Regions from separate parts of the Geobacillus sp. LYN3 genome, predicted to be linked through region 3. Evidence: predicted binding sites of a transcription regulator. Region 3 holds the regulator's gene; each other region holds the start of a gene.
The links. The regulator CtsR, encoded in region 3, represses protease genes until heat stress. The targets are predictions, from matches to a motif close to ATGGTCAATAAAGGTCAAACA.

Region 1 (4,444 bases), 790 kb from region 3:
TGCTGATCGATGCATATTTAGACGGAAAAGAAGCAGAAGTCGATGTTGTTGCGGATGGAAACGATATTTTACTTCCGACGATTATCGAACATGTGGAAAAGGCTGGAGTACATTCAGGAGACAGCTATGCAATGCTGCCAGCGCAAACGATTACAGATGAAGAACAATCCAAAATCATTACGTACGCCGAAAAAATTGTAAAGAAATTACAATTTAAAGGCATTATGAATATTCAATATGTCATTGCCAACGATCAGGTATACGTATTGGAAGTGAACCCGCGCGCAAGCCGGACCGTTCCGATCGTCAGCAAGGCAACAGGCATACCGCTCGCGCAAATTGCGACAAAATTATTGCTTGGGAAATGTTTAAGCGATGTCGTTGACGAAAAACAGCGGCGTTTGGCGAGCTTGCCATATATTGTTTTAAAATATCCGGTATTTTCGACATATAAATTGCCGGGAGTCGATCCGCTTGTTGGACCAGAAATGAAGTCGACGGGAGAGGGAATCAGCATTGCAAAAACAATGGAAGAAGCGGCGGCAAAGGCGTTTTATTCGTATTTAGCAAAAAAACATAAAGCACGAGAAATTTATGTGAACGGTGAAATAAGCGATGAACTTCTTCAAATTATAAAGGAAAAACAATTAATCATTGTTTCCGACATACCGTTTTCCGAATGGATAAAACGAAAGGAAGCGTTAGCGTTTTTAGATTTGCAAAAAGACGGAAACAGCCAATATAGAATGCTTGCGTTGTCCCGGCAAATTATGACGTTTACAGAAATCGAAACGTTCTGTCTCTTTTTACAAGCAGTCGGTGTGAAAAAGTTTTCTGTTTCATCCATTCAAGAATGGCTTGAAAAGAAAAAACAAATCGAGAAAGCGGTGATTATATGAAAACAGTCGTTTCATTAAAAGGAAAAGATTTTTTAACATTAATGGACATTTCAACAGAAGATATTCATTATTTGTTGACACTTGCCAAGGAATTAAAGCAAAAACAGCTTGCCGGACAATTGTATACTCCGCTTGTTGGAAAAACGTTAGCGATGATTTTTGAAAAACCATCCACCCGCACGAGAGTATCATTTGAGGTGGGAATGACCCAGCTCGGTGGTAGTGCGCTTTATTTAAATAGCAATGATTTGCAGCTTGGACGAGGAGAAACGATCGCCGATACGGCGAGAGTATTATCGCAATATGTTGACGCGATTATGATTCGCACATTCGCTCATCAAAAATTGGAGGAGCTCGCTGAATATGCGACGATTCCGGTTATTAACGGACTGACCGATGATGATCACCCGTGTCAAGCGCTGGCTGACTTATTAACGATTTATGAAGTGAAGAACACGTTAAAAGGATTGAAACTTGCCTATGTCGGTGATGGCAACAACGTCGCACACGCGCTTATGATTGCGGCTGCAAAAGTTGGCATGGACTGTGTGATCGCTTGCCCGGCTGGTTATGAGCCAAAAGAGAAGTATGTAAATGCGGCAATGCAAATTGGAAAACAAACAGGAGCGAATGTTGCAGTCACGCATAATCCAGTCGAAGCGGTCACCAACGCGGACATCATTTATACAGACGTATGGACGAGCATGGGGCAAGAACAAGAAAGCGAGCAGCGTCTTGCGGTGTTTCAACCGTTTCAAGTCAATTGCGAATTAGCAAAACATGCAAAACCTGATTATATGTTTCTTCATTGCTTGCCAGCCCACCGCGATGAAGAAGTAACAGCCGATGTGATTGATGGACCAAATTCGTTTGTCTTCCAACAGGCCGGAAATCGGCTTCACGTACAGAAGGCGATTTTACTATCGTTATTATGACGAAATCGCACCGGAGATATGCCGGTGCTTTTTTCATGCAGCCATTATTTGTATGGTTATGAACAAAGGAACAGACGGGAATGATAAAAATATACTTCGGATAAGGGGGGATGCTGCAATGGGCCAACAACGCCATTTCCAACCAGGCGACAAAGCGCCGAACAACGGTATATATATTGAAATTGGCGAAACAGGCGATAACGTCAAAAATCCAAAAAAAATAAAACTAAAAGCAGGAGATACGTTCCCGGAAACATCAAATCACAATCGCCACTGGACATATAAGAGAAAACCATAATAAAGAAAAGCGGAGGCGGCGCGAACAGCTCTCGAAGCGAAATGTTCTTCGACCGCTGAAGTGCTTGCACTTCAAGGGAGAAGGTTATTTCGCACAAGAGAGCTAGCCGCCGAGCTGGACAAGAAGAAAAGCGGAGGCGGCCCAATTTCGCCTAAAGGCTGCCCACGTCCTGTGGGCAACGGCGAAATGCCGTCATCCCGGTTCCGTATATTCCCCACTACAAAGCCATTCCTATATTGGAGTGGCTTTCTATTTGAAAAGAAAAGTCGGCATCCGCTATAATATACTTAAAGGTCAAAAAAGGTCAAAAGAGAGGGAAAGTCGATGAACGCAAATAAGTTTACGGAGAAAGTGCAGGAGGCTTTTCTTGAGGCTCAATCGATTGCCATTCGGCGCCATCATCAGCAACTCGATGTCGAACACTTGCTGCTCGCATTATTGCAGCAAGAAGAAGGGCTTGCGAGAAGAATCTTCACACTGCTTCGAGTTAATATAGACGCATTCACTCATGAACTGCAAATGTTGTTAAAGAAAAAGCCAGAAGTGCTTGGGGCTGGTGCGGAAAACCTTTATATGTCCCAACGGCTGCAGCGATTGTTGACAAAAGCGGAAGAAGAAGCAAAAAATATGCAAGACGAATATATTTCTGTTGAGCATTTACTGCTTGCCTTTACATCGGAGGACGATGATATCGGACGGCTTTTTCATCGGTACAACATTAACCGTTCTTCATTGTTGCACGTATTAACGGAAATAAGGGGGAATCAGCGCGTGACAAGTCCAAATCCAGAAGCTACATATGAAGCATTAAAAAAATACGGCCGCGATTTAGTCGCTGAAGTGAAAGCAGGAAAAATCGATCCGGTGATCGGCCGCGATAGCGAAATTCGCCGCGTTATTCGCATTTTATCGCGGAAAACGAAAAATAATCCGGTGTTAATCGGCGAGCCGGGGGTCGGAAAAACAGCAATCGTCGAAGGACTGGCCCAGCGCATTGTCCGCAAAGACGTTCCCGAAGGATTAAAAGACAAAACGATTTTTGCGTTAGATATGAGTTCACTCGTCGCCGGGGCGAAGTTTCGCGGCGAATTTGAAGAACGTCTAAAAGCGGTATTGAATGAAATAAAGAAAAGCGAAGGGAGAATTATTTTATTTATCGATGAATTGCATACGATTGTCGGTGCCGGAAGGGCAGAAGGAGCGATAGATGCGGGCAACATGTTAAAGCCGATGTTGGCGCGCGGCGAGCTGCATTGCATCGGTGCAACCACACTTGACGAATACCGGCAATACATTGAGAAAGATCCGGCACTCGAACGGCGCTTCCAGCAAGTTCTTGTCGAAGAACCGAGCGTGGAAGATACGATTTCGATTTTGCGCGGCTTAAAAGAGCGGTTTGAGGTTCATCACGGTGTAAAAATTCATGACCGTGCCCTTGTTGCGGCGGCGACATTGGCCGATCGCTACATTTCGGATCGATTTTTGCCTGACAAAGCGATTGACTTAGTCGATGAAGCATGTGCGACCATCCGTACCGAAATGGATTCCATGCCATCGGAGCTGGATGAAGTGATGCGCCGCGTCATGCAATTGGAAATCGAAGAAGCAGCATTGCGAAAAGAAACAGACGAAGCGAGTAAAGAACGTCTTGAAGCGCTCACCAAAGAGCTGGCTGACTTACGGGAAAAAGCGAACAGTATGAAAGCGCAATGGCAGCAGGAAAAAGAAGCTATCCAGCGCGTGCGTGACGTTCGCGAAGCGCTGGAAAAAGCAAAGCGGGAATTAGAAGAAGCGGAAAATGAATACGATTTAAATAAAGCAGCAGAACTTCGTCACGGCCGCATTCCGCAGTTAGAAAAACAATTAAAGCAGCTTGAACAACAAATGAATGAAAATAGTCAAGAAGGTCGTCTTCTCCGCGAAGAAGTAACAGAGGAAGAAATTGCGGAAATCGTTTCGCGATGGACGGGAATTCCGTTAACGAAATTAGTCGAAGGAGAGCGGGAAAAGTTATTGCGTCTGCACGAATTGCTGCATGAACGAGTCATCGGTCAAGATGAAGCGGTTGAACTTGTTGCTGATGCGGTGTTGCGGGCGCGTGCTGGCATTAAAGATCCTAATCGTCCGATTGGTTCCTTTATCTTTTTAGGACCGACAGGAGTCGGGAAAACAGAACTAGCAAAAACGCTCGCACAAGCGTTGTTTGACAGTGAAGAACAAATGATCCGCATCGATATGTCCGAGTATATGGAAAAACATGCTGTTTCTCGCTTGATTGGAGCTCCTCCGGGCTATGTCGGCTATGAAGAAGG
Region 2 (4,444 bases), 300 kb from region 3:
CTCATTATATTGACCATATGCGGCCGAAAACAGGGTTGGATGAAGAAGTTTCCTCCTACGTGTTAAAGTGGAGCGAAACGCAGAAATTTCTTGAGAAACTAATTGATTTATTAGCCTTTATGCTCCCTCATTATAAGCGAGAAGGAAAAAGCCAGCTTGTGATCGCCATCGGCTGTACAGGGGGGCAGCACCGGTCGGTTGCCATTGCCGAATATATTGCCCGTTATTTTTCGAAAGATTATAAAACCCATGTGTCCCACCGTGACATGGAGAGGAGAAAGGAAAAGCATAAATGAGTGTGAAGCATCAGCCTAAAATTGTCATTATCGGCGGCGGAACAGGGCTCCCTGTATTGTTGCGCGGCTTGAAGCAGTATGCCATTGATATTACGGCAATCGTTACTGTCGCTGATGATGGCGGCAGCTCAGGAAGATTGCGCGATGAATTAGATATTCCGCCACCGGGAGATGTGCGTAATGTATTGGCAGCGCTGTCAGATGTCGAGCCGCTTATTGTTGAATTGTTCCAACATCGATTTAAAAACGGCAACGGTCTATCAGGACATTCGTTAGGTAATTTAATTTTGGCAGCGTTGACGTCCATTACCGGCGATTTTGTCAAAGCCATCCGCGAGATGAGCAAAGTGTTGAAAGTGCACGGACAAGTATTGCCAGCGGCGAATAAAAGCGTCGTTCTTCATGCGGAAATGGAAGATGGCGTCATTGTTTCTGGAGAATCGAAAATTCCTTATTCCGGCAAAAGGATTAAAAAAGTATTTTTGACACCGGAAAATATTGAACCGCTTCCAGAAACGATTGAAGCGATTCGTTCTGCGGATTTGATCGTCATCGGTCCGGGAAGTTTATATACGAGTATTTTGCCAAATTTACTTGTGCCGAAAATCGGGCAAGAAGTTTGTCAAGCAAAAGCAAAAAAAGTGTATATATGTAATGTGATGACCCAAGCGGGTGAGACGCTGCACTACACGGTAAGCGACCATGTCAAAGCGCTCCATGACCATATGGGATGTTTATTTTTGGATGTCGTTGTTGTGAATAATGGTCATATTCCGGAAGAAATTCAAAAACGTTATGCAGAAGAGCTGGCGGAACCGGTGAAGGATGATAGCGATCGGCTCATCGATTTAGGAATTCAAGTGATTCGCGATAATATCGTCAGCTATGAAGATCACGTCATTCGTCACGATACGAAAAAAGTGGCATCGTTACTTATTTCGCTGATTACAGCACCTCCTTCCTCCTGATTACGATGAATGAACCGTTGGAGGTGACTAACCATGTCGTTTGCGTCAGAAACGAAAAAAGAACTAACGAATTTGGAAGTGAAACCGTGCTGTTTAAAAGCAGAATTGTCAGCGCTTCTGCGCATGAATGGTTTGCTGTCTTTTTCCAATCAGCAAATACTTGTGGATGTGCAAACGGAAAATGCCGCGATCGCGCGAAGAATTTATACTCTTTTAAAAAAAGGGTATACGGTAACAGTAGAACTATTAGTTCGAAAAAAAATGCGCCTGAAAAAAAATAATGTATACATCGTTCGAATTATTGACGGCGCTCATGAACTATTAAAGGATTTAAAAATATTGAAGGAGGATTTTTCACTAATTCGCGTGATTTCACCAGAATTAGTGAAAAAAAAGTGCTGTAAGCGTTCTTATTTGCGCGGTGCGTTTCTTGCCGGAGGATCTGTAAACAATCCGGAAACGTCATCGTACCATTTAGAAATTTTTTCTCTTTATGAAGAACATAATAATTCATTATGTGAATTAATGAACAGCCACTTTTTTCTTAATGCCAAAACATTGGAACGAAAAAAAGGGTTTATTACGTATTTAAAAGAAGCGGAAAAAATCTCTGAGTTTTTAAATATTATTGGGGCACATCAAGCGTTATTGCGCTTTGAAGATATTCGCATTGTACGTGATATGAGAAATTCGGTAAACCGTCTTGTCAATTGCGAAACAGCAAACTTAAATAAAACGATTGGCGCAGCGCTTCGCCAAGTAGAAAACATTCGTTATATTGATGAAACCATCGGATTAAGCGCCCTTCCTGATAAATTGCGGGAAATTGCGGAATTGCGGATGATGTATCAAGACGTAACGTTAAAAGAATTAGGCGAGTTAGTATCCGGTGGAAAGATTAGTAAATCAGGAATTAATCACCGTCTGCGAAAAATTGATGAGATTGCGGAACGATTGCGGGCAGGTAAGCCTGTTGATTTTCATAAGTCATTATAAAAAAGGGGAGATGGAGAATGGTAGAGAAACAAGTAGAAGTGCGATTAAAAACGGGATTACAAGCACGCCCGGCAGCGTTGTTTGTTCAGGAAGCGAATCGCTTTTCTTCCGATATTTATCTAGAAAAAGACGGAAAGAAAGTGAACGCAAAAAGCATTATGGGGCTAATGAGCCTTGCGATCAGCACCGGTTCTGTCATTAAGTTGATTGCGGATGGTCCGGATGAAAACGAAGCAATTGAAAAATTGGCAAACTATGTACAAAAAGAAAAATAAAGAATGGGCTGCTTCTATGTCAAGCGAAGCAGCCTGTTTTTTCATGTTTTATTTTTCATCGATGCGTGTTAATACACGGTCGATAATGCCGTATTCTTGTGCTTTTTGCGCCGTCATGAAGTTATCGCGGTCTGTATCGCGTTCAATCACTTCGACTGGTTGGCCAGTATTTTCAGCAAGAATGCGATTTAACTTATCGCGCAAGAAGAGAATCCGTTTTGCGGCGATTTCAATTTCTGTCGCTTGACCTTGCGCGCCGCCAAGCGGTTGGTGAATCATAATTTCGCTGTTTGGCAAGGCAAACCGTTTTCCTTTTGCTCCTGCGGCAAGCAAGAACGCACCCATCGAAGCAGCCATACCGATACAAATTGTAGAAACGTCTGGCTTAATAAATTGCATTGTATCATAAATTGCCAAGCCAGCAGTAATCGAACCACCTGGGCTATTGATGTAAAGCGAAATATCTTTTTCAGGATCCTCGGCCGCTAAAAATAATAATTGGGAAACGATCGAGTTTGCCACTTGGTCATCAATTGGGCTGCCAAGAATAATAATGCGGTCTTTTAATAAACGAGAATAAATGTCATAAGCACGTTCTCCGCGGCTTGTTTGCTCAATAACTGTAGGAATTAAATTCATGAAGCTTCCTCCTTTACCAATCGCTTAATCGTATGTACCTCTATCATACCTAAATGGTCAATGAAGGTCAAACAAAAAATATTGGCCTTACTTTATTATTATTCGCTATAAACGTAGGACATCCCTTCTTTCATCATAACCTCTTTTTCATTTTTTAAACACATTTTCCCTCTTGCAATATAAAGGTGTTTTCAATATAATTGAATATGCAACTGATAATAGCAACTAAATATAATGCCCTCGTAGTGTAGTGGATAGCACGAGAGATTCCGGTTCTCTTAGCGTGGGTTCGAATCCTGCCGAGGGCGTATCAAGTGAAAACCTGCTGCGAAACGCAGCAGGTTTTTTTGTGCCTTGAATATAATATAATCAACAGTCTGGCTCGATGATCGACTGTTGGCGTACCAATCTGCCTTTTTGAATGACGGATAAAGTTCAGTCACCGCCAATGGTTTTATAAACAATAGGTTTAACAATTATTTTTTTATATACCGCCGGGGCGACAGTATTGTACAATAAAAAAAAGGGGGCTTGACAATGAGGGCCGAATTATTGCAGGAGCAGCGACTGAAGCTATCGCTTACAAAGGAATTGACTCAAGCGATTGAACTATTGCAATATTCTGCTGTGGAATTACAGTCCTTTTTGTATGAGCAGTCGTTGGAAAATCCTTTTCTCGAAATTCGCGACTACCGGTTAAAGCGAAACTTCCGCAACTTATCGGATAAGGAAAAACAGCAGTGGATTGAAAATATGAGCACTTATTCGGAAACGCTTTCATCATATTTAACTGCACAGCTTCCAGCTCTTTCGCTTTCGGAACACGAAGAACGCATCGTGCATTATATGATTGCTTGCCTTGATGAAGATGGGTATTTGCGGGTAAATATCGAAGAAATTGCAGAACGATTTGCTATTTCCAAACAGGAAGCAGAAAAAGCGCTTCAGATCATTCAGTCATTAGAGCCGGCTGGCGTTGGCGCCCGCAACTTGCAAGAATGTTTATATTTACAGTTAAAGCGCTTACCATATCGCGATGAATTCGCGGAACAGATTATACAGCACCATTTTTCGTTATTTGTCGAAAAAGCTTGGAAAACGTTGGCGAAACAACTTGGCGTGGATATCGCTTCATTGCAGCGTGTATGGGATTTAATTCGCACGCTTGAACCGCGTCCTGGCATCCATTATACAAAAGAGAGACCGCATTTTATTGTTCCCGATATAATTGTCCAACGCAGCGAAGAAGGTGATTGGCGCATTTTTTACA
Region 3 (4,444 bases):
CCAGTTGGACCGAGGAAAATGAACGAGCCAATCGGGCGTTTCGGATCTTTTAATCCAGCGCGCGCACGCCGAACTGCTTTGGCAACTGCTTTTACTGCTTCATCTTGACCAACGACGCGGGAATGTAAAATTTCTTCTAGTTTCAATAATCGTTCTGTTTCTGTTTGTGCAAGTTTTGACACCGGAATTCCTGTCCAGCTTGATACAACCATCGCAATGTCTTCCACTGTTACTTCAGAGTTTTCCTGCCCCTGTTTTTCTTTCCACGCGCGTTTCGTTTCTTCTAATTCTTCACGTAAACGTTGTTCCATATCACGCAAGGAAGCAGCTTTTTCAAATTCTTGGCTTTGTACAGCAGCATCTTTTTCTTTGCGTACTTCCTCAAGTTTTTGCTCAAGCTCCTTTAATTGTGGAGGAGCAGTAAACGAACGAAGGCGAACTTTCGAACAAGCCTCATCGATTAAATCGATTGCTTTATCTGGAAGGAAACGGTCAGTAATATAGCGGTCAGATAATTTTACTGCCTGAATGATTGCTTCATCCGAAATAGATACACGGTGATGCGCTTCATAGCGATCGCGCAATCCTTTTAAAATTTGAATCGATTCTTCTACCGTCGGTTCATCGACGTAAATTGGTTGGAAACGACGTTCTAATGCCGCGTCTTTTTCAATATATTTCCGATACTCATCCAATGTAGTCGCACCAATGCATTGCAACTCCCCACGGGCAAGCGCTGGCTTCAAGATGTTCGATGCGTCAATCGCACCTTCTGCACCACCTGCGCCAATAAGCGTATGGAGCTCATCAATGAAGAGAATGATATTTCCTGCTTGACGAATCTCATCCATCACTTTTTTCAGACGATCTTCAAATTCACCGCGGTATTTTGTACCAGCTACTACCGTTCCCATATCTAACGTCATTACTCGCTTATCGCGGAGTGTTTCTGGAACCTCATTATTTACGATTTGTTGCGCAAGACCTTCAGCAATGGCTGTTTTCCCAACCCCAGGTTCTCCGATTAACACCGGGTTATTTTTTGTACGACGGCTTAACACTTCAATAACGCGCTGAATTTCCTTGCTTCTGCCAATAACAGGGTCTAATCTTCCTTCACGAGCAATCGCCGTTAAATCGCGAGCTAAGCTGTCTAATGTTGGTGTACTTACGTGTGAAGCACCGCCTCCTGAATGACCAGAAACAGACTCATTGCTTCCAAGCAGTTGCAACACTTGTTGGCGCGCTTTATTAAGACTTACTCCCAAATTGTTAAGTACGCGGGCCGCAACTCCTTCACCTTCACGAATAAGACCTAGTAAAATATGTTCTGTTCCTACATAGGAATGGCCAAGCTTTCTCGCTTCATCCATCGATAGTTCAATTACTTTTTTCGCACGCGGCGTATAATGGATCGTATGGGAAACTTCATGGCCGCGACCGATTAACGATTCTACCTCTTTTTGAATTTTTTCTGGCCCAAGCCCTAAAGCCATTAATGCTTTTGCTGCAATTCCTTCCCCCTCGCGAATTAAACCTAATAAAATATGTTCCGTTCCAATGTTATTATGGCCAAGGCGTATTGCTTCCTCTTGAGCTAGCGCCAATACTTTTTGCGCCCGCTCCGTAAATCTTCCAAACATCATTATTCATCACCCTCCATCGCTTTTCTTTCTTCCATTTTTAGACGTTCGCGGATTAGTGCCGCCCGTCGAACATCCCGTTCTTCCGGTCTTAGCACGCCGCCTGCATACTGTTGTAAAAATCCAGGTTGAGTTAAAATCATCAGCTCATTTAAAATATTGCGCGAAATATTTTTAATATATCCTAAGTCAATTCCTAAACGTACATCAGACAAACATTGCGCTGCTTCTTTAGATTCAATAACACGGCTATTTGCTAATATCCCATAAGAACGGAATACTCTGTCTTCTAATTGTATGTTTAAAGTTTTGACTAATGTCTCCCTCGCCATTCTTTCCTGGGCAATTAATTGTTGAACAACGCTTTTCAAATCTTCCACAATATCCTCTTCCGACTTTCCTAATGTAATTTGATTTGAAATTTGGAAAATGTTACCTAACGCCTCACTGCCTTCTCCATATGTTCCGCGTACTACTAATCCTAGTTGGTTGATTGCTGGAATAATGCGGTTTATTTGCTGTGTTAAAACGAGAGCCGGGAGATGCATCATAACAGAAGCGCGCATCCCTGTTCCAACGTTTGTCGGACAGCTTGTTAAATATCCGAGTTTTTCATCAAACGCATAATTGACATGTTCCTCAATCCAATCATCAAGCTCATTAGCCACTTTTAACGCTTCTGTTAATTGAAGACCAGGAAATAAACATTGAATACGAATGTGATCCTCTTCATTAATCATAATGCTTATTTCTTCATTTTCTGAAAGCAAGCACGCCCCAAAAGGAGAATCTTCTGCCAAATGCGGGCTAATTAAATGCTTTTCTACCAATACCCTTTTTTCAATCGGTTGAAGCTCTGACATTTTTAACAATTCAAAACGACCGACAGACGGGTAAAAACGATGAGCAAATGTTTGCTCAAACAATGAAACAATTTGCTGTGCTTCCTCATTGTTAAATACTGTTGGAAACTGAAAATCAACAATGTTTCTTGCTAAACGGATACGGCTGCTTAACACGATATCAGAATCAGGCCCCTCTTGACTCATCCAAGAACTGACCGCCGTATTAAAAAACTTCTCAAACGACATATAACTACATCTCCCCCCCTCGACGTTGATGCAACTGATATTCAAGAGAGCGAATTTGATCACGAACCTCTGCCGCCTTTTCAAATTCTTCTCTCGCCACAAGTTCTTGCAGTTTTTGTTTTAACATAGCAATTTGCTTGCGCAGATGGAGTGTTCCACCTTTTCGTTTCGGTATTTTTCCAGCATGGGTTGTATTTCCGCTATGGAGTCTTTTTAATATTGGTGGTAAATATCTAGCAAATGTGCGGTAACAGTTTGAACAGCCGAAACGACCTGTTTTTGTAAACTGATGATAAGTCATTGCACACTTCTCGCATTGTAAAATATCGGTGCTTTGGAACGGGCTTGACGTCATTTCTTTCATTGGAGATGAAAAATTAAGCAGGCCAGCTAATAAATTATTAAAGGAAAAGTCATCATTTCCGTAAAACATAAACATATCACTATTCTCTTGAGCGCATTGTTCGCAAAGATGAAATTCGGTTTTTTCGCCGTTTATAATTTTCGTAAAATGCACTGTTGCCGGTCTTTGATTGCATTCCTGACATATCAACTTTATCCCCTCCCTACTTATATTTTAGCGATATCAACATCGCTCTTAGCATGCGTGCTCTCAATTCATCACGTTGGGGCAAATCGATGTATAATACAGAACGGTCCATTACGCTTAGCATAATCTTTGCTTCTCGTTCGGTAATTACTTTTTCCTCGACAAGACGATCAATAATATCTTCCGCATTTGATTGACTAATCCGATGCTGGATTAATTCTAACAGTTGATCAATTAACTGTGCTTCACTTTTTGTCTTCACTTTCATAATGCGGATGTAACCACCGCCACCGCGCTTACTCTCAACAATATATCCTCGCTCTAGCGTAAATCTTGTATTAATAACATAATTAATTTGTGAGGGAACACATTGAAATTTATCCGCAATTTCACTTCTTTTGATCTCCACAATTTCTTTGTCGCTCATATTTAATACCTGTTTTAAATATTGCTCAATAATATCAGAAATGTTTGGCACTCTACCTCCTCCTTACAAACCAAGTTGACTTTGACTATATTTGACCTTACTTATACTATATAGTTTATTATAAAAAAATGCAAGAGCCACTCACAAAAATGGCTAGTCATATGATTTCCTTTTTTTTCGAAAATGAAACATGATTTTAGGTAATAAAAGGAAAGGGTAAGCAAATATAGAAAAAAAGAAGCATGCCTTTCATTAAGGCATGCTTCTTTTTACATTGCCTAGCAACGACCTACTCTTGCAGGGGCGCTGGCCCCAACTACCATCGGCGCTGGAGAGCTTAACTTCCGTGTTCGGGATGGGAACGGGTGTTTCCTCTCCGCTATTGTCACTAGGCAATTATCTCAATTGGACATTTATTATTATATTCCAATCATCACGTTTGTCAAGAGGGATTTCGTTCCCTCAAAACTAGATAACCGTCCGTTTGGAAGAAGCCGTTTTGCATAGGCGGCTTCCGCTTTTCCGTTGTCTAGCTCCTAGCGTCCTCCGCTTTTCACTTTGTCTAGCTCCGGACGCCATCGGCTCGCGACGCTTCGGTCCCGTTGCGGCGGCAACAGCCACCTCACGGGCCCTCCAGCGCGTGTCGCCGATAGGCGGGCGTCCTCCACTTTTCGCTTTGGTTAAGTCCTCGATCGATTAGTATCCGTCAGCTCCACGTGTCGCCACGCTTCCA

Region 1: the regulator CtsR is predicted to act here: its motif matches at 2,423-2,443, upstream of clpB (ATP-dependent chaperone ClpB).
Region 2: the regulator CtsR is predicted to act here: its motif matches at 3,228-3,248, upstream of clpP (ATP-dependent Clp endopeptidase proteolytic subunit ClpP).

The regions. Positions count from the first base shown of each region.
Region 1 covers NZ_QCWL01000001.1:1,173,522-1,177,965, forward strand. The annotation lists gene DCC82_RS06125 (carbamoyl-phosphate synthase (glutamine-hydrolyzing) large subunit) at 1-899, shown strand, start outside; gene argF (ornithine carbamoyltransferase) at 896-1,834, shown strand; gene DCC82_RS06135 (YjzC family protein) at 1,953-2,132, shown strand; gene clpB (ATP-dependent chaperone ClpB) at 2,457-4,444, shown strand, end outside.
Region 2 covers NZ_QCWL01000001.1:84,346-88,789, reverse strand. The annotation lists gene rapZ (RNase adapter RapZ) at 1-296, shown strand, start outside; gene DCC82_RS00495 (gluconeogenesis factor YvcK family protein) at 293-1,264, shown strand; gene whiA (DNA-binding protein WhiA) at 1,298-2,260, shown strand; gene DCC82_RS00485 (HPr family phosphocarrier protein) at 2,278-2,535, shown strand; gene clpP (ATP-dependent Clp endopeptidase proteolytic subunit ClpP) at 2,584-3,174, opposite strand; tRNA gene DCC82_RS00475 (tRNA-Arg) at 3,411-3,482, shown strand; gene rpoN (RNA polymerase factor sigma-54) at 3,712-4,444, shown strand, end outside.
Region 3 covers NZ_QCWL01000001.1:382,334-386,777, forward strand. The annotation lists gene clpC (ATP-dependent protease ATP-binding subunit ClpC) at 1-1,646, opposite strand, end outside; gene mcsB (protein-arginine kinase McsB) at 1,646-2,734, opposite strand; gene mcsA (protein-arginine kinase activator protein McsA) at 2,739-3,287, opposite strand; gene DCC82_RS02025 (CtsR family transcriptional regulator) at 3,301-3,762, opposite strand; rRNA gene rrf (5S ribosomal RNA) at 3,988-4,104, opposite strand; gene DCC82_RS17410 (hypothetical protein) at 4,180-4,332, opposite strand.